4 regions of the Arthrobacter sp. SLBN-100 genome follow, and region 1 is predicted to be linked to each of the others. Evidence: riboswitches for the same ligand, from Rfam matches in the RefSeq annotation. Region 1 holds a riboswitch; each other region holds the start of a gene.

Region 1 (4,322 bases):
GGCTACCTGGGCGGAAAAGTCACGGTGATGCTGGGGCACTCGGGCGTGGGCAAGTCCACCATGGTGAACGCGCTGACCGGGGCCGAGCGTGCCACCGGCGGGGTTAACGCGGTGACGGGCCGGGGCCGCCACACGTCGTCGTCCGCCCTGGCGCTGAGGCTTGCGGATGCACCGGCAGGCAGCTGGATCATCGACACCCCCGGCATCCGCTCATTCGGCCTGGCCCACGTGGACCCGGACCGGATCCTGCGGTCCTTCCCGGACCTCTCCCCCGGCATTGAAGACTGCGAGCGGGGCTGCAAGCACACCACTAACGCCGTGAACTGCGGCCTGGACGCCTGGGTGTCCGGCGGGCATGCCGGAGCCACCGGAGAAGCCCGGCTGGCCTCCCTGCGGCGGCTCCTCGGCACCGACCCCCGGATGGAGGCCCAGGAGACCAAGGAGCTTGGCAGCGTCAACTGACAACGCCGATCTCCCAGCAGAACCGCGCGCAGACGGTAGTTTGGAACCATGATCCAACCCGCTTCAAGCTACAACGATGACCTGCGCCTGGCCCATGTCCTGGCCGACTCGGTGGATGACCAGACCATGGGCCGCTTCAAGGCCCTGGACCTCCAGGTGGAGACCAAGCCTGACCTGACGCCGGTTACCGACGCGGACAAGGCTGCCGAAGAAGCCATTCGCGGCCAGCTTTCCCGTTCCCGCCCGCGCGACGCCGTGCTGGGCGAGGAGTTCGGCAGTACCGGCCACGGGTCGCGGCGCTGGATTATCGATCCCATCGACGGCACCAAGAACTTTGTCCGCGGCGTCCCGGTCTGGGCCACCCTGATCGCGCTGGTGGACGAAGGCGAGCCGGTGGTGGGTGTGGTCAGTGCACCCGCCCTGGGCAAGCGCTGGTGGGCGGCCAAGGGCATGGGGGCCTACATGGGCCGTTCCCTCGCCGCGGCCACGCGGCTGCGGGTGTCCAACGTCTCCAAGCTCTCCGACGCCTCCCTTTCCTATTCCAGCCTGGGCGGCTGGAAGGAACGCGGCAATCTTGACAACTTTCTGGGCCTCACCGAGGACGTGTGGCGGACCCGGGCGTACGGCGACTTCTGGTCCTACTGCATGGTGGCCGAAGGCTCAGTGGACATCGCCTGCGAACCTGAACTGAACCTTTATGACATGGCTGCCCTGGTGCCGATCGTGGTGGAAGCAGGAGGGCGCTTCACGTCCTTGGAAGGCGAGGACGGGCCCTTTGGCGGCAATGCGCTGGCCACCAACTCCATCCTGCACTCCGAGGTGCTCCGCAGGTTGAATCCGGACCTGGACGACCTCCTTTAAACCAGTTCCACCGAACAAACAGCGGCGGGTGCCCCCACAAGGAGGCACCTGCCGTCGTTTGTTCGGCAAAAAGGCCCTTTTCAGCCGCGGCGTAACAAAGCGCTTAACATTCATGCCGGCTTCAAACCTTCCTGCGCCATGTCTTACGCTCTTAACCAGGTCACGAGTGCCAGCGCTAAACCCCGGTTTGCTGGCCGGCAACCCTCCAACCGCGGTGGGGTGCCCCGGGTGACGACCAGGCCGGTCCGGAACGGATGCGGCAAGCGCGGATTCCCGGCAGAGGGAGTCCTTTTTCGAAGTGAGGTCTCTGTGACAACTGCCACCGTCTCCCCCAACGCCACTGCTGCTTCTGTTGCTGCCACGCCTGGAACCATTTTTGATGCCCGCCATGCCGCCGCCGGCCGTCCGCTCGCTGCCGTCACCGGCGCCGAAATCCAGGCGCCGCTGATCCACGGCGGCCACGTCCGTTACGCAAACCTTGACTACGGCGCCTCGGCTCCTGCGCTCTCGGTGGTCTCGGCATACCTGAACGAGATCCTTCCGTTCTACGCCAGCGTCCACCGCGGCGCCGGCTACGCGTCCCAGATCAGCACCTCAGTCTACGAAAACGCGCGCAACATTGTCCGTGAGTTCGTGGGCGGCCGCGCCGGTGACTCCGTGATCTTCACCCGGAACACCACCGATTCGCTTAACCTGCTGGCCGGCTGCCTGCCTGCAACGGACGGACGCCCGGACGGCGACGTCCTCTACCTCGACATCGAGCACCACGCCAACCTGCTGCCGTGGCAGGGCGTCCCGCACCGCAGCATCGTTGCCGCCGACACCATCGCCGGCACCATCGAAGCCATCCGGGCGGAGCTGAAGCAGGGCGGCGTGAGCCTGCTCGCCGTCACCGGCGCGTCGAACGTCACCGGCGAGATCCTTCCCATCCGCTCCCTGGCCGCGCTGGCCCACGAACACGGCGCACGGATCGTGGTGGACGCGGCCCAGCTTGCACCGCACCGCCGCGTGGATATTGCAGCGGACGACGTCGACTACCTCGCCTTCTCCGGCCACAAGCTGTACGCACCTTTCGGTGCCGGCGTGCTGGTGGGCCGCACGGACTGGCTCGACGCGGGAACGCCGCACCTTGCCGGCGGCGGCGCCGTCAAGGAAGCAAGGCTCGACGGCGTCAGCTGGGCCACCGGCCCGGCCCGCCATGAGGGCGGCTCACCCAACGTCCTCGGCGCCGCCACGCTGGCCCGCGCCACACAGGTGATCGCCGGGCTGGACCAGGATCAGTGGCACGCCCATGAATCCGCCATCCGTTCCTTCCTGGTGGAAGGCCTGCAGGAAATCGACGGTGTGACCGTCCACCAGATCTTCAAGGACACCAATCCGGATACGGACACCATTGGAGTGGTCAACTTCTCCGTGGAGGGCTACGACGCCGGGCTGGTGGCGGCCTACCTGTCCGCCGAGCACGGCGTGGGCCTGCGCGACGGCCGCTTTTGCGCCCACCCGCTCCTGAAGCGCCTGGGCCTGCCCTCCGGATCCCTCCGTGCCAGCTTTGGCGTCGGCTCCCGCCTGGAGGACGCCGAACGGCTCCTGGCCGGCATTGCGGCTCTGCGCAGCAAGGGGCTGGGCTGGGACTACGTGGTGGACGCCGGGCGCTGGGTTCCCGCAAACGACACACGGACGTACCCGCACTGGGCACCCAACACTCCGGGAACTGCCGGGGCCGCTCCCTGTCTCGACGACTAAAGCGGCGCTTGGGGTAGATTCAAAGGATACCCAAGGGCATCAGGCGAAGGAGGCCACAAGTGGTACGGGGTGGCCCCAGACTTGATCACGGACGGCGCCGGGAGCTCGGCCAGAGCTTCCAGGACGGTGGCCGGCACTACCAGCGGGTCCGCCCGGGCTATCCGGAAGAATCAGCACGCTGGCTGGTCCCCGCCGCGGCCCGCGATGCACTGGACGCCGGTGCCGGCACCGGCAAATTCACCGAACTCCTGCTTGGTATGGGACTGACGGTCACCGCGGTGGACCCTTCTGCGGACATGCTCGAACAGTTACGCGCGCACTATCCCGCGGCCACGGCTGTGCAGGCCACCGCCGAGGACACCGGCCTGCCCGCGGCTGCCTTCGACGTCGTGAGCGTTGCCCAGGCCTGGCACTGGTGTGACGCCCCCGCGGCAAGCACCGAACTTGCGCGCGTCCTGCGTCCGCACGGAACGCTGGGCCTGGTCTGGAACCAGCTGGACACCTCGGTTCCCTGGGTTCACCGGCTTTCCCGGATCATGCATGCCGGAGACGTTTACAAGCCAGGTTCCCGGCCGCAGGTTGGGCCGGAGTTCAGGGACCTTGAGGGCCACGTGACGCGTTGGCAGGACCGCGTCACCACCACCGATCTCGTGGAACTGACGAAGTCGCGGAGCTACTACCTGCGGGCCGGCGAAACTACCCGCGCAAAGGTGCTGGCCAACCTTGACTGGTATCTGCACGACCACCTGGGCCACAGCCTCGATGAAGAGCTGGAACTGCCCTATCTCACGCTTACCTGGCGGGCCACCAAAGCATAGCGGGGGCGGTTAACCGGTAGGCTTGGTGCTGTGAAGACCAGCGCGCCCTCCTCCTCCATCGAGGACTACGTCAAGGTCATCTACTCCTTCACCGAATGGCAGGACAAGCCCATCACGTCCTCCCAGCTGGCCCAGCGCCTCGGGGTGGCCAATTCCTCGGTGTCCGAGATGGTCCGGAAGCTCAAGGACCAGGGCCTGGTGGACCATCAGCCCTACAGCGCCATCACCCTGACGGACCAGGGCATTCGGCTGGCCCTGTCCATGGTGCGGCGCCACCGCCTGATCGAGACCTACCTGGTCCAGCAGCTGGGCTACAGCTGGGACGAGGTCCACGACGAAGCCGAACTCCTGGAGCACGCCGTCTCGGACACGTTCATCGAACGAGTTGCCACCAAGCTTGGCGACCCGCAGCGCGATCCCCACGGTGACCCGATCCCC
Region 2 (4,322 bases), 3.2 Mb from region 1:
GACCGGTCCTGCGCCGTCGCTTCCTGCGGAGACGACGCAGGGCCGTTCAACGCCTTCGTGGCCCCGGCCAGGACCGCCACCGCCAGCGCCTTCACCGCCGCGATTTTCGCCTCCGACCTCGCCACCTCGGCTAAAACATCCAACGCCGCATCAACCAAGCGCTGCAACGGATCATCGTCGGGCCCGCCAGGGACAGCGCCCTCGGAAGCGGCAGAACTTTCGCCGCCCAGTGCAGCCATGAACGCAGCGACAGCAGCCTCAACCGCTTCCTCCGCCTGCACCACTGCCGGGTTCAATTCCATACCTCCATCATCGTGTGGAGGTCTGACAAAACCGGGCGCCTCCGAACGGGCAGCGACCGAAGCATCAACCGCTTCCTCCGCCTGCACCACCACCGGATTCGCCACCATAGCTCCATCATCGTGTGGAGGTCTGACAAAACCGGCCGCCTCCGAACGGGCAGCGATCGAGGCACAAGAGGCTTCCTCAGCCTGCACCACCAACGGATTGGTTTCCATACCTCCATCATCGTGTGGGGGTCTGACAAAACCGGGCGCCTCCGAGAGCGCAGCGGCAGCACAAGTGGCTTCCTCCACCTGCAACACCGCCGGATTCGTTTCCATACCAAAATCATCGCCGGAGGGTATGACACTTTGGCGGGCTCCGCGAGCAGGGGCTCCAGCAGAAGCTTGTTTGAGCTAAGGGGGCCGGGTTCGGCAGGAAATGGATTCGGCCGCCATCAGCTGGTGACGCCGTTGTCACCGGCTGATGGCGGCCGAAGTTTGGGGGGACAGGGTGCCCAAGCGGTAACCCGGGCGCACCACAGCGATGCCCGGGCGCGGCGGCCCGGGCATCGGAAGGAAAGTCAGATTGTGACTGCTCCGGTGGCGGTTTCGAAGGTGACGGACAGGATTCCGGGCGTCCCGTGCGGTGCCACCCAGTCAACGGCCACGTCTTCGAGCGGCTTCTCTACCGGCTCGCCCAGCCACTCGGTGACGCGCGCCGCCGATCCGGCAATGGTCAGGCAGCTCATCTTGACGTTGCTGTCGTAGGCATTGGACGGGTGCAGGGACGGATCGCCCTCCCACTTAAGCATGTAGGGAACCTGGGGGTCGGCGATCAAACCGAGGATGCCGATCTGCTTCCAGACGAGTTCGCGGCCGTCCGGAAATTTCCGGTTGCCGTTCACTGCGGAACGTCCCAGCCGCTCTTCAAAGGGGACCAGGTCGTCCACTTCGACGCACCAGCCCATCCAGCCGCCGCCCGCAGCAGAGCGGGCACGGACAGCCTGTCCGAAGGGGGCCTTGTCTGAAGCGGGGTGGTCCAGGACCTCCACGACTTCGAGGTACTTGTGGCCGGCGAGCGGGATAATCATGTTCCGGGTGCCGAACCGGGGGTGTACCCCACCCTTCACTGCCTCAACGCCGAGGGCAGAGGAAATTCGTTCGGTAGTGGCCGCCAGGCCATCGTGTTCACAGGCGTAAGAGACGTGATCCATGCGCATGCCATCATCTTGGCACTTTGTGATCAGGCTCTCAGCTAAGGGTAGCCTTACTGGGATTTTGGCTGGTGAACCCCCACAAACCAGGGTCTGCCGAAATCTTCAGGACCATGTTCGTCACAATCCTGTCCGGCGCCGTGTTTGTGTTCCTACACTGAGCTCAGGTCATGAGTGCCAGCATCAAGCCCCGGCTCGCTGGCCGGCAACCCTCCAACCGCGGTGGGGTGCCCCGGGTGAGGACCTGGCTGTCCGGCAAGGGCCGGATGGCAAGCGCGGCCCGCGGTGCTTCGAGCATGCCGGGGGCCCCTGTCAAAGGAGCCTTGAATTGTCCAACGGATGGTCCTTCGAAACCCGCCAGATCCACGCCGGGCAAGTGCCGGACAGCGCCACCGGCGCCCGTGCCCTCCCCATCTACCAGTCCACGTCCTTTGTGTTCCCCAGCGCGGAAAGCGCTGCCAACCGCTTCGCCCTGGCCGAGCTGGCGCCCATCTACACGAGGATCGGCAACCCCACGCAGGAGGCGGTTGAGCAGCGGATCGCGAGCCTTGAAGGCGGCCTGGGCGCGCTGCTGCTCAGCTCCGGGCAGGCCGCCGAAACTTTCGCCGTCCTGAACATTGCCGAGGCGGGGGACCACATCGTCGCCAGCCCGAGCCTATACGGCGGCACCTACAACCTCTTCGCGCACACGCTGAAGAAGTTCGGTATCTCGGTCACCTTTGTGGCGGACCCGGACAACCTGGACCAGTGGCGTGACGCTGTCCAGCCCAACACCAAACTCTTCTTCGGCGAGGTAGTTTCCAACCCGCGGCAGGACGTCCTGGACATCGAAGGCGTGTCCCAGGTTGCCCATGACGCAGGGGTGCCCCTGATCGTGGACAACACCCTGTCCACCCCGTACCTGATCCGGCCGCTGGAGTGGGGAGCGGACATTGTGCTGCACTCGGCCACCAAGTACCTGGGCGGCCACGGTGCCGCCATCGCCGGCGTGATAGTGGACTCCGGAAAGTTCGATTTCGGCAAGGACCCGCAGAAGTTCCCCGGTTTCAACACCCCGGACCCCACCTACAACGGGCTGGTGTACGCCCGTGACCTCGGCGCCGACGGCGCCCTGGGCGCCAACCTGTCCTACATCCTCAAGGCCCGGGTCCAGTTGCTGCGCGACCTCGGTTCGGCCGTGTCGCCCTTCAACGCCTTCCTGATCGCCCAGGGACTGGAGACGCTAAGCCTGAGGGTGGAACGGCACGTGGCCAACGCCGTGGAAGTTGCCCAGTGGCTGGAAGCCCGTGGCGACGTCGAATCCGTCGCCTACGCCGGGCTGCCCTCGAGCCCCTGGTACGAGCGGGGCCGCAAGTACGGCCCGAAGGGTACGGGGGCCATTGTCTCGTTCAACCTGGCCGGCGGGGCCGATGCGGGCAAGCGCTTCGTTGACGCCCTGGAGCTGCACTCCCACGTGGCAAACATCGGCGACGTCCGCTCCCTGGTGATCCATCCGGCGTCGACCACGCACAGCCAGCTCTCGCCGGACCAGCAGCAAGTTGCCGGCGTGACCCCCGGGCTTGTGCGCCTTTCCGTGGGCATCGAGCACATCGATGACATCCTGGCTGACCTCGAAGCCGGTTTCAGGGCGGCCAAGGAGGCCAGCGGCGCCTGATCGAAACCCAGGCACGAACCGAAGGCACCCAAGCGCGGTGGCAAGCCGCGATGTCACAACCGGTCACACTCTTGGCGGCAGGCGGGGGCTGTTTCGTACACTCGATGCAGGTCATGAGTGCCAGTGACAGCCCCGGCTTGCTGGCCGGCAACCCTCCTACCGCGGTGGGGTGCCCCGGGTGAAGACCTGGCCTGCCGGTCAGACGACGGCGGGCAAGCGCGTAGAAGAGGTCTTGCCATGACGGTTACCGTCACCCGTACCACCGTTCCCGAGCATGGGATTGTCCGCTATGCCTCCATCGGTGGGCTGAAGCTGGAGGCCGGCGGATTCCTGCCGGATGTCACCCTGGCCTACGAGACGTGGGGCACGCTCAACGAGGACGGCAGCAACGCAGTCCTGATCGAGCACGCGCTCACCGGCAGTACCCACGTGACCAGGGGCGACAGTGATGAGCCCGGTTGGTGGGAACAGCTCGCCGGACCGGGTGCACCGGTGGACACCAACCGGTTCTTCGTCGTATCAATCAACATTGTGGGCGGCTGTTACGGCTCCACCGGGCCGTCGTCGCCCGCACCCGACGGCAAGCCCTGGGGCTCCCGTTTCCCCTTGGTGACGCTCCGGGACACTACCGAGGCGGAGGCCCGCCTGGCGGACCAGTTGGGCATCAGCAGTTGGTTTGCGGTCCTGGGCGGGTCCATGGGCGGCGCACGGGCGTTGGAATGGGCGGTGACGTATCCGGAACGGGTGCAGCGCTGCGCCGTGATTTCCGTGGGGGCTGCGAGCACCGCCGAGCAGATCGCCTTCGCGCAGGCACAGACGCTCGCCATCCGCCAGGACGCCAACTTCAACGGCGGTGACTACTACGGCGGGCCGTCCCCGGAGGATGGCCTTGCCCTGGCCCGGCGCATTGCCCATATCACGTACCGTTCGCCGCTGGAGCTGGACGGACGCTTCGGCCGGGCACCGCAGGCCCCCGAATCGCCCCTCCAAGGCGGGCAGCTCGCGGCGCGCGGCCGCTACCAGGTGGAGAGCTACCTGGACCATCAGGGCACGAAGCTGGTCCAGCGGTTCGACGCCAACAGCTACATCGCCATCACCGAGGCGCTGATGAGCCACGACATCTGCCGTGGACGCGGAGTCCTCGAACAGGCCCTGTCCCGTACCGAGGCG
Region 3 (4,322 bases), 2.3 Mb from region 1:
TCGGCCCGATCCCTTGGGAGCACGAGCCCAACCGCGGCTTCCTGCGGGCGCTGTACTCCCTGGGCCGGGCATCCGCAGCCATCGGCGAGGCCGAGGAGCCGGAGCGGATCGAGAAGTTCCTGAACGACTCCGACCCGGCAGCCAAAGCAGCCATCGAAGGTCAGTAAACAGCAACGCGGGGTCACTTTCCGCCCTCTCCGGCCGCCGGATTGGGCTGAAAGTGACCCCGCCTTGGGTTAAAGTGCGACGGCGGGCGGTCGCCTTTCGAAAAGGTGACCGCCCGCCGTCGTTCCCTAAGCGGTGGTTGAGCCTGTCGAAACCTGATTTCGGCGAGCTCAACCAGCGTATGGCTATGCCTTCTGGAGCCCGGTGCGTGCCATGGCGTCGGCGTAAGCCACGCGCATGGCCTCGAGGTATTCCTCCTGGCGGGCGGGCGAACCTGCGAAGGCGCGGCCGCTGAGGGAGCGCACCTTGTAGGTCTTCAGGCCGCGGCGCCAGAGCAGCGGAACTTCGGTCTTCAGCAGCAGGTTCGCCAGGCGGTTGGCTTCCGTGCCGTGCGCTACGATCACGGAAGCCCGGGGGACCAGGGCCAGGAACTTAAGCAGCGGCTTCAGGCCGGCGGACACCTGGTCCGGGGTGAACTTCCCGTTCGGCTCCCCGGGGATGTGCCAGGGGTGGACGTTCCAGGGCATCACGTACTCCGGGCGAAGCCCCAGCTTCCACTGGATTCCGAGCATCCGGGTGGCGGCGTCGTGGTCCCCGGCCGTGATGAAACCGGACTTATCGGCCTCGCCGATGTTCGAGTACAGGCTGATGATCCGGCACTCGTCGACGTCGTGCATGGGGTCTACGTAGGGCACTGCCGTGCCGGGCTTGGCCTCCTGCAGGGAATCGCACAGTTCGTTGACGGCTGCAACATTGGGTTCGTAGCGGCGGTTCAGAAGCTGCTCATGGAAAGATTCGGGTGCCAGGGCTGTCATGTAGGGCTGGGTCTCCTGCGGGGATTGGTGTTGCTGCCACCGCGAAAATGGGCGCACGATGGCGCAACAGATCCGAGGTGGTTGAAATGGGGCGGACCGATTCCTGGTCGGCCTTTACCAGTTTAGCAAGCCGCGCAAAACGAAACGCCGGTCCCGCGCACCCGATCCAAGCGGGGCACGGAACCGGCGGGTCCGGTGTGCTGTTGCCGGCTACCAGAGGCGCTTGGTGGCCCGGCGCGCACCCTCGCCCAATGCTTCCAGCTTGGCGAAAGCGATCTGCGGGTGCACCCTGCCGCCCAGGCCGCAGTCGGTGGACGCGATGATGTTCTCCCGGCCCACCACCTCCGCGAAGCGGACAATCCGGTCTGCCACCAGGTCGGGGTGCTCCACCACGTTGGTGGCGTGCGAAACGACGCCGGGAATGATGACCTTGCCCTCGGGGAGCTTGGTGTCCTCCCAGACCCGCCACTCGTGTTCGTGACGGACGTTGGCGGCCTCGAAGGAGTAGCCGCCGGCGTTGACCTGCAGCACTGATCCGAGGATGTCCGCGAAGGGAATGTCCGTGGTGTGCGGTCCGTGCCAGGAGCCCCAGCACACGTGCAGCCGGATCTGCTCCTGCGGGAGGTCACGCAGCGCCCAGTTGGTGGCCTCCACCCGCAGCTGGATGAACTTCAGGTAGTCACCAAGAGCAGGCTCAGGGTTGATCTGGTCCCAGCTTTCGGCAAGTGACGGATCATCGAGCTGGACCGTGAGTCCGGCATCGATAATAGCCTTGTATTCCTCACGCATGGCGTCGGCGCATGCGTACAGCAGTTCCTCGTCGGTCTTGTAGTACTCATTGGCAACCCGTGCGCAGGACCCGGGGGAGAGCGAGGCCACAAAGCCCTCGGACAGCCCTGCGGCGGCCAGCCCGCTCTTCAGGTTCTTGACGTCGGAGGCTACCAGGTCGTGCCCGGTGTAGGTGAGGGGCCCTGCGATCTTGGGCTGGGAAACGCTCTTGCGGTGAGCCAGGATGCCGGCGGACGGGTCATTGTAGGCATCGTTGAACTTCTGCCGGTCACGACGGTCCGGGAAGGAGGTCAGGACAATGTTCCCGGGGGAGGACCGGCGCACCTGGGTATCAGCCCAACGGTCCACGTCCGTCGCTTCGAGGCCGCCAAGCCGGGCGAAGGAGTAGTTCCACCAAGCCCCGTAGTCAACGGAACTGGACATCGTGTGCCCATATTCGCCGTCGTTGGCGATATCGATGCCCAAGTCCTTCTGGCGCTGCACCACGTCCGCCACTGAGGCTTCCAGCAGGTCAAGGAATCCAGTGGTGATGCCCTCCTGCTCCTTGGCGGCGTTGGCGGCAATCAGCTCAGGTGTGCGGGGCAAAGATCCTGCATGGGTGACGCGGATGTGGTCTGTATTGAGGGACACTGGAATTCCTTTCCATCGGTCCTGGCAGTAGCACCTTCGCAGGCAGGTGGTAGCTGCAAATCAGCGGGGTTGCTGCGGCGTCAACGATCCAGGTCTCTCGGCCGCTCCGGATGGTTCACTCTCACTTAATTCCAAAGACTTCCCGGGAGCAAATCCGGTCCGGATTGTTTCGCACGTCAGGGGAGGCGGACGTACTTTCCGGACCGTAATAACTGGATACGCACTCCTGTTATATGCATTGACAGGTTTCGTTTAGCTTGGTTGGCTCTTGTCACAGGCCGCAATGGGGGACATGGCGGACTGGACGCACCCAATGCACTCGAAAGAGGTAACGCACCGTGAGAAAAACCCTGGCAACTTTCAGGACCCTGGCCGTTTCCGGAGCCCTGGCAGTGGCAGCAGTGACAGCACCCGCACCGGCGATGGCCGTAGGCGAAGGCCCCAATTACGACGGGAACGGCCAGATCACCACCTCGAAGCTGGCCACTTATGACCAGATGGTTTCGTTCCTCAAAGACCAGGACGCCCGCCAGCCGGCGATGGAGCTGGAGGTCATCGGGCAGACGGTGAAGGGCCGCGACATCCACCTGGTCAAGTACATCTCCGATCCGGCCAAACCCACCATCCTTTACCTGACGCAGCAGCACGGCAATGAACAGCTCACTACCGAAGGCGCCTTGGAATTCGTCAAGCACCTCGGCACCGGCAAGTCAGGGGGCGTCCTTGACGGCGCGAACATCCTCATCGTTCCCATGCTGAACGCAGACGGTGCCATGGGTGATGTGAACTTCTCCCTGGACGGCTACCAGGCCAAGGGTGAGCGCAACATGACCCGCTACAACGCTGAAGAGGTGGACCTCAACCGTGACCATGTGGAGAAAATCCAGCCGGAAACCCAGGCGCTGCACAACAACGTGATGCGCAAGTACCGGATCGACTACATGATCGACCTGCACCACCAGGGCACCCGCAGCCAACGTGATGGAGAGCTTGTATCCGGCTCAATCCTGTACCCCACCACCCCCAACGCCGACCCGGCCGTTGTGGAGAAGTCCAAGCAGCTGGGCGCTGTGGTGTTCCGCAACGTCGACTCCACCGGCTGGGGCCACCTTGGCAAGTACGTGGGCGGCAGTGCCGAAACCATCAGCCGCAACGGCATCGCGGTCGAATACGGCATCGCAACCCTGCTGTTTGAAATGCGCGGCATGTCAGACCACTACCTGGACGGGTACGCCCTGGGCCTGCGCAGCAACGGGTACCTGATCAAGCAGACGGTGACCACGCTGACCGCCACGGCCGCAGCCATTGCCGACGGGTCAATTGCCGACGCCGACACCTCCTTCTGGGACAGCCTCGCCACCCAGACCTCCCGCCCGGGCGAGGAGGCCGACGGCGAGTAGCAGGCGTTGCCGTCCGCCGCGGCCCTGGAGTCCTTTTACTCCGCAAGACGGGCCGCGGCGGGCCAACGGGTGGACGAAGTCCCCTATCGGCTAAACTTGGGTGGTAAGGGCCCCGGAACTCTTGCATCGCTGTGCTGCCCCGCGGACCAGCGAAGGCCGGTCGATTCGGGGCATTCTCATGAACGGCGCTGTACAGGGCCGCCACGTTTGTGGCCGGGCCCGGCAGCCCGAACGAATGGGGGAGGATCCCATGCCAGCAATTGTGATCGTAGGAGCCCAGTGGGGCGACGAAGGAAAAGGCAAAGCGACCGACCTGCTGGGCGGCCGCGTTGACTACGTCGTCAAACCCAACGGCGGCAACAACGCCGGGCACACCGTCGTCGTAGGCGGTGAAAAATACGAACTCAAGCTGCTTCCGGCAGGCATCCTCAGCCCCAACGCCGTCCCCATTATCGGCAACGGCTGCGTGGTAAACCTCGAGGCACTCTTCCAGGAGATTGAGGGCCTCCAGGCGCGCGGCGCC
Region 4 (4,322 bases), 1.3 Mb from region 1:
ACGCGGAACCGATCGGGAAATTGTCGTTTGATGAATGCTGGGAACTCCTCGAACGTGACACCCTCGGCCGGCTCGGCCTGACAGTGGACGGACACCCCGAGATTTTCCCGGTCAACTATGTGGTGCACCGCCGGAGCATCGTGTTCCGGACCTCCGGCGTCACCAAGCTGTGGAGTGCCAAGGCGGAACGGCCGGCCGCCCTTGAGATCGACGGCTACGACCCCCACACCGAAGAGGCATGGAGCGTGGTGGTGCGCGGGGACACGGGCATCATTGAGGACCAGGCTGACAAGGACGCCGTGGACAGCCTGGGGCTGGAGCCGTGGCAGCCGGGCGAGAAAGCCCACTACATCAGGTTGACAGCCCGGGCCCTCACGGGGCGCCGCTTCAAGGTGAACAAACCTGACATCTGGAACACCCGCACCACGGACCGCCGGCGCTCTTCTTTCGAGTAGTTGCCGGTGCCTCCCCGGATGCTAGGCGGCCGGATGCTTTGAGAGTTGCGCTTCAAGCCCGGACAGCAGGATGGTGAGTCCCTGGTCGAGTTCGGCGGAACCCTCGTACTCAGCGAGGTTTGGCGCCAGTGCCCTCAGCCGGGGGAACTCCTTGGCTGGCAGCCGGTGCAGGCCGAGCCGCAGCAGCGCTTCGTTTTCTTCCGGATCCACCACGTATTCCTGCAGTTCGTTCAGGATGTGGCCATAGAGGAAACCGTAGTAGGCGCGGTAGACGTGCAGCGCATCTGCGGCAGTAAACCCTGCCCCGATCAGCAGGGAGAGGATCTGCTCCAGGGGACGCAGTGTGCCCAGGGGACGCAGGCCCAGCGGTGTGGAGAGCGGCCTTGTCACCAGCAGCGGCACCACATTGGGGTGCTGGAGCGCGAGCAGTCGCAAGTTGTGCGCGATGCCCCGGAGCTGCTCTTTCCAGTCCGGGTCCTCTGGATGGATGGCGAGCTGGTTGAGGACCAGCTCGGACACTCCGTCAAGCAAGGCAGCCCGGTTCTCCGCATAGCGGTAGAGGCTCATGGGGTCACGGCCCAGCTCCTGGCCCAAGCGGCGCATTGTCAAGGCATCCAGCCCTTCAGCGTCCACCAGTTCGAGCGCTTTGGCCAGCACCAGCTCGCGGCTGAGCCGGGCCTTCCGGCCGCGGCCTTCGGTGTCTGGAGTCTTCGGCGGGGACATGTGTTTTACCGTTCGTGAGCCGGCAGCAAGGGGTGTCCGAAGGTAATTCCAGACGCTTGCTGTATTTGTAGTCTACGAGTAAAGTCTACAGCGTAGACAAGGTGTTAGCGCCGCCTTGAACGTTTCGATTCCCAAAGACTCGATCAACACTCCATTGCCTTGTGCAGGGCTTTGAGGTTCCCGCTGCTGTAGCCGAACGGCGGCACCACGCACGTAGCGAAGGGACGCCGTCATGGCACATTCGCAGTTCGACACTTTCCTCCAAGAAGCCACCCACTTGGATAAGGCCTACGATCACAGCCTCGACGATGACGGGCTTTACGGCCTGTATACCAGCTGGTGCTTCATCAACCAGCAGACGCCCGGCCAAGAGTCCGTCTTCTGGGCAGCCATGAAACACCGTATGCCGGCAGGCCACAACGGCTTGCGCATGAAGGGTCCGGCAGCCGCCGACTACATCCTTACAAGCTACCCCGGCCTGGTCTAAGAGCGGGAACATGGAAAGGCGTGAACAGCTGCCCCCGGCGGGCAGCGTTCACGCCTTTCGCGTTTCCGCTACTTGCCCCCAAGGTGCTCCTCAAGTGGGGATGACGCGGAAGACGAACCGGGCTGGCTCTCCAGTGCGGCGGGTGCTGGCGCGCTGATGGGGCCCCTAAGAAACCGGCGGATAGCAGCGGCGGAGGCCAGGCGCGTTCGCCGCCCGTGGCGACTCCCGCCGTCGAACGTTCCAGGATTCACGCGGTAACGCCCCCCCAAGCTGCCTCACGGCGCTTCAGTTACGCAACATGACGACGGCGGCGGTGCGGCCCCGCGCGCCAAGTGTTACGTTTCTGGGGAGTAATGAGTACCGGCGCCAAGCCCTGACTGGCCGGTCGGCAACCCTCCTTCCGCGGCGGGGTGCCTCAGGTGAATACTCGGCATATCGACCGATTCGAGTTGCAAGCGTGAGAGAAGGAGATCCGTCGTGTCCGACGCACCTGCCCCTGAAGAGAAACTGTCCTACCGCCTCATCAGCGGGGCGGATGACCGCGCGTTCTGCGAGCGGATCTCGGCCGCCTTGGCCGAGGGCTATGTGCTGCACGGCAGCCCGGCAGCAACCTTCAACGGCAGCAGCGTCATTGTGGCCCAGGCCGTAGTCCTGCCGGCTGCCATCGCGTCCGCCGATGCCGCCGTCGCCACCGCTGTTGATGACCTGGAAGGGGCCAGCGAGGACCTCGAATTCGACGGCGAGGGCCACGCATGAGCTACGCAGGGGACCTCACCCCCCAGGAAGCCTGGGACAAGCTGCAGCAGGGCGCCATCCTCGTGGACGTGCGCACCGAGGGCGAATGGGCCCACATCGGCATCCCCGACACCAAGGCCACTGACAATGATCCGCTGTTCATTCAGTGGACCTTCCCCGGCGGCATCCCCAACCCCGATTTCATCAAGGACTTGAGCCTGCAGGCCCCCGAGAATCCTGCAACTGAACTGGTCTTCCTGTGCCGCTCCGGCCAGCGTTCCATCGCCGCCGCCATCGCCGCCACGCAGGCAGGATTCACCTCCTACAACGTCCTGGAAGGCTTCGAAGGCGAGCCGGACCGTTACGGCGAACGCACCGTCAACGGCTGGAAAAACCGCGGCCTGCCTACCAACCTGGGAAAGAACTAAGTGACCTTCAACGAAGACGCCGCGGGCTGGAGCCCCGATACCCAGGCCGTCCGCGGCGGACTGGACCGCACCAACTTCCAGGAAACCAGCGAGGCGATGTTCCTGAACTCGGGCTTCGTGTACGAATCCGCCGCCGCTGCCGAACGGGCCTTCACCGGCGAGGACGAACGCTTCGTCTACTCCCGCTACGGCAACCCCTCGGTGGCCACATTCCAGGAGCGGCTCCGCCTCCTCGAGGGCACCGAGGCGTGCTTTGCGACGGCGTCCGGCATGTCCGCGGTTTTCACCGCCCTGGGTGCCCTGCTGGCTGCAGGCGACCGGGTGGTTGCAGCCCGCTCGCTCTTTGGCTCCTGCTTCGTGATCCTCAACGAGATCCTGCCGCGGTGGGGCGTGGAGACTGTGTTCGTGGACGGCCCTGATCTGGACCAGTGGCGCGAGGCCCTGTCCCAGCCCGCCACCGCCGTGTTCTTCGAGTCGCCGTCAAATCCCATGCAGGAGATCGTGGACATTGCGGCGGTGAGCGAACTCGCCCACGCCGCAGGTGCCACGGTCGTCGTCGACAATGTCTTTGCCACTCCCCTGCTGCAACGCTGCGGCCAGTTGGGCGCCGACGTCATTGTCTACTCCGGCACCAAACACATCGACGGCCAGGGCAGGGTCCTGGGCGGCGCCATCCTGGGCACCAAGGAATTCATCGAGGGCCCGGTAAAGCAGCTCATGCGGCACACGGGCCCCTCCCTATCCCCCTTCAACGCGTGGGTCCTCACCAAGGGCCTCGAGACCATGGCCTTGCGCGTCAATCACTCCTCCGCCTCCGCGCTGAGGATCGCGGAATGGCTGGAGCGGCAGCCGGCGGTGAGCTGGGTGAAGTACCCGCTGCTGAAGTCGCACCCGCAATACGAACTGGCCGCAAAGCAGATGAAGGCCGGCGGAACGGTGCTCACCCTTGAACTGGCGACGACGGGTGGCCGCTCAGGCAAGGAAGCCGCCTTTGCACTGCTGGACGCCTTGCGGATCATCGACATCTCGAACAACCTCGGGGATTCCAAGTCCCTGATCACCCACCCTGCCACCACCACGCACCGGGCAATGGGACCTGAGGGCCGCGCTGCCATCGGTCTCAGCGATGGTGTGGTGCGGCTGTCCGTGGGGCTCGAGGACGTGGACGACCTGATTGGCGACCTGGAACAGGCGCTCAAGCAGATTTAGCGCCGGCTGGCACGAGGTCCCGGTTCCGCTCCAGCACCGCGGCCATATGCCGCTTGCTGCTCCTTCGCTGGATCTGACGCAAGCTACACAAATGGCCCCGGCCCCCTCGCTGGATCTCCGCGACTGTACCGGAAGTCCGGCAGCCGTTGCCGTGGTCTCAGAGGTCCTGTACGAAGAGTTGGACGGCCACCTCGTCGCCTTCACTGATCCGCGCTTTATCCCTGATGTCCTTTTTGACGGGCAGGAGGTATGAGCCGCTCTTGGTGTCACGGAAGAGCGAAGTCT

What was found. A riboswitch is a leader RNA that binds a small molecule or an ion and turns the genes downstream of it on or off. The one in region 1 is predicted to bind S-adenosylmethionine.
Region 2: linked by a shared signal. The riboswitch ahead of FBY31_RS20590 (bifunctional o-acetylhomoserine/o-acetylserine sulfhydrylase) and the one ahead of FBY31_RS05915 (aminotransferase class V-fold PLP-dependent enzyme) in region 1 are both predicted to bind S-adenosylmethionine.
Region 3: linked by a shared signal. The riboswitch ahead of FBY31_RS16615 (cobalamin-independent methionine synthase II family protein) and the one ahead of FBY31_RS05915 (aminotransferase class V-fold PLP-dependent enzyme) in region 1 are both predicted to bind S-adenosylmethionine.
Region 4: linked by a shared signal. The riboswitch ahead of FBY31_RS12030 (DUF1737 domain-containing protein) and the one ahead of FBY31_RS05915 (aminotransferase class V-fold PLP-dependent enzyme) in region 1 are both predicted to bind S-adenosylmethionine.

What each region holds. Positions count from the first base shown of each region.
Region 1 is NZ_VFMY01000001.1:1,272,514-1,276,835, forward strand. It holds gene rsgA (ribosome small subunit-dependent GTPase A) at 1-462, shown strand, start outside; gene hisN (histidinol-phosphatase) at 511-1,323, shown strand; SAM riboswitch class IV at 1,482-1,595, shown strand; gene FBY31_RS05915 (aminotransferase class V-fold PLP-dependent enzyme) at 1,633-3,066, shown strand; gene FBY31_RS05920 (class I SAM-dependent methyltransferase) at 3,126-3,884, shown strand; gene FBY31_RS05925 (metal-dependent transcriptional regulator) at 3,915-4,322, shown strand, end outside.
Region 2 is NZ_VFMY01000001.1:4,485,627-4,489,948, forward strand. It holds gene FBY31_RS20580 (HNH endonuclease signature motif containing protein) at 1-302, opposite strand, end outside; gene FBY31_RS20585 (VOC family protein) at 866-1,504, opposite strand; SAM riboswitch class IV at 1,665-1,780, shown strand; gene FBY31_RS20590 (bifunctional o-acetylhomoserine/o-acetylserine sulfhydrylase) at 1,827-3,152, shown strand; SAM riboswitch class IV at 3,262-3,377, shown strand; gene metX (homoserine O-acetyltransferase MetX) at 3,390-4,322, shown strand, end outside.
Region 3 is NZ_VFMY01000001.1:3,589,435-3,593,756, forward strand. It holds gene FBY31_RS16605 (DUF3151 domain-containing protein) at 1-167, shown strand, start outside; gene FBY31_RS16610 (uracil-DNA glycosylase) at 351-980, opposite strand; gene FBY31_RS16615 (cobalamin-independent methionine synthase II family protein) at 1,191-2,399, opposite strand; SAM riboswitch class I at 2,409-2,516, opposite strand; gene FBY31_RS16620 (M14 family zinc carboxypeptidase) at 2,738-3,799, shown strand; gene FBY31_RS16625 (adenylosuccinate synthase) at 4,050-4,322, shown strand, end outside.
Region 4 is NZ_VFMY01000001.1:2,576,559-2,580,880, forward strand. It holds gene FBY31_RS12015 (pyridoxamine 5'-phosphate oxidase family protein) at 1-455, shown strand, start outside; gene FBY31_RS12020 (TetR/AcrR family transcriptional regulator C-terminal domain-containing protein) at 477-1,178, opposite strand; gene FBY31_RS12025 (hypothetical protein) at 1,411-1,665, shown strand; SAM riboswitch class IV at 2,015-2,129, shown strand; gene FBY31_RS12030 (DUF1737 domain-containing protein) at 2,143-2,421, shown strand; gene FBY31_RS12035 (rhodanese-like domain-containing protein) at 2,418-2,828, shown strand; gene FBY31_RS12040 (O-succinylhomoserine sulfhydrylase) at 2,829-4,037, shown strand; gene FBY31_RS12045 (DUF1905 domain-containing protein) at 4,195-4,322, opposite strand, start outside.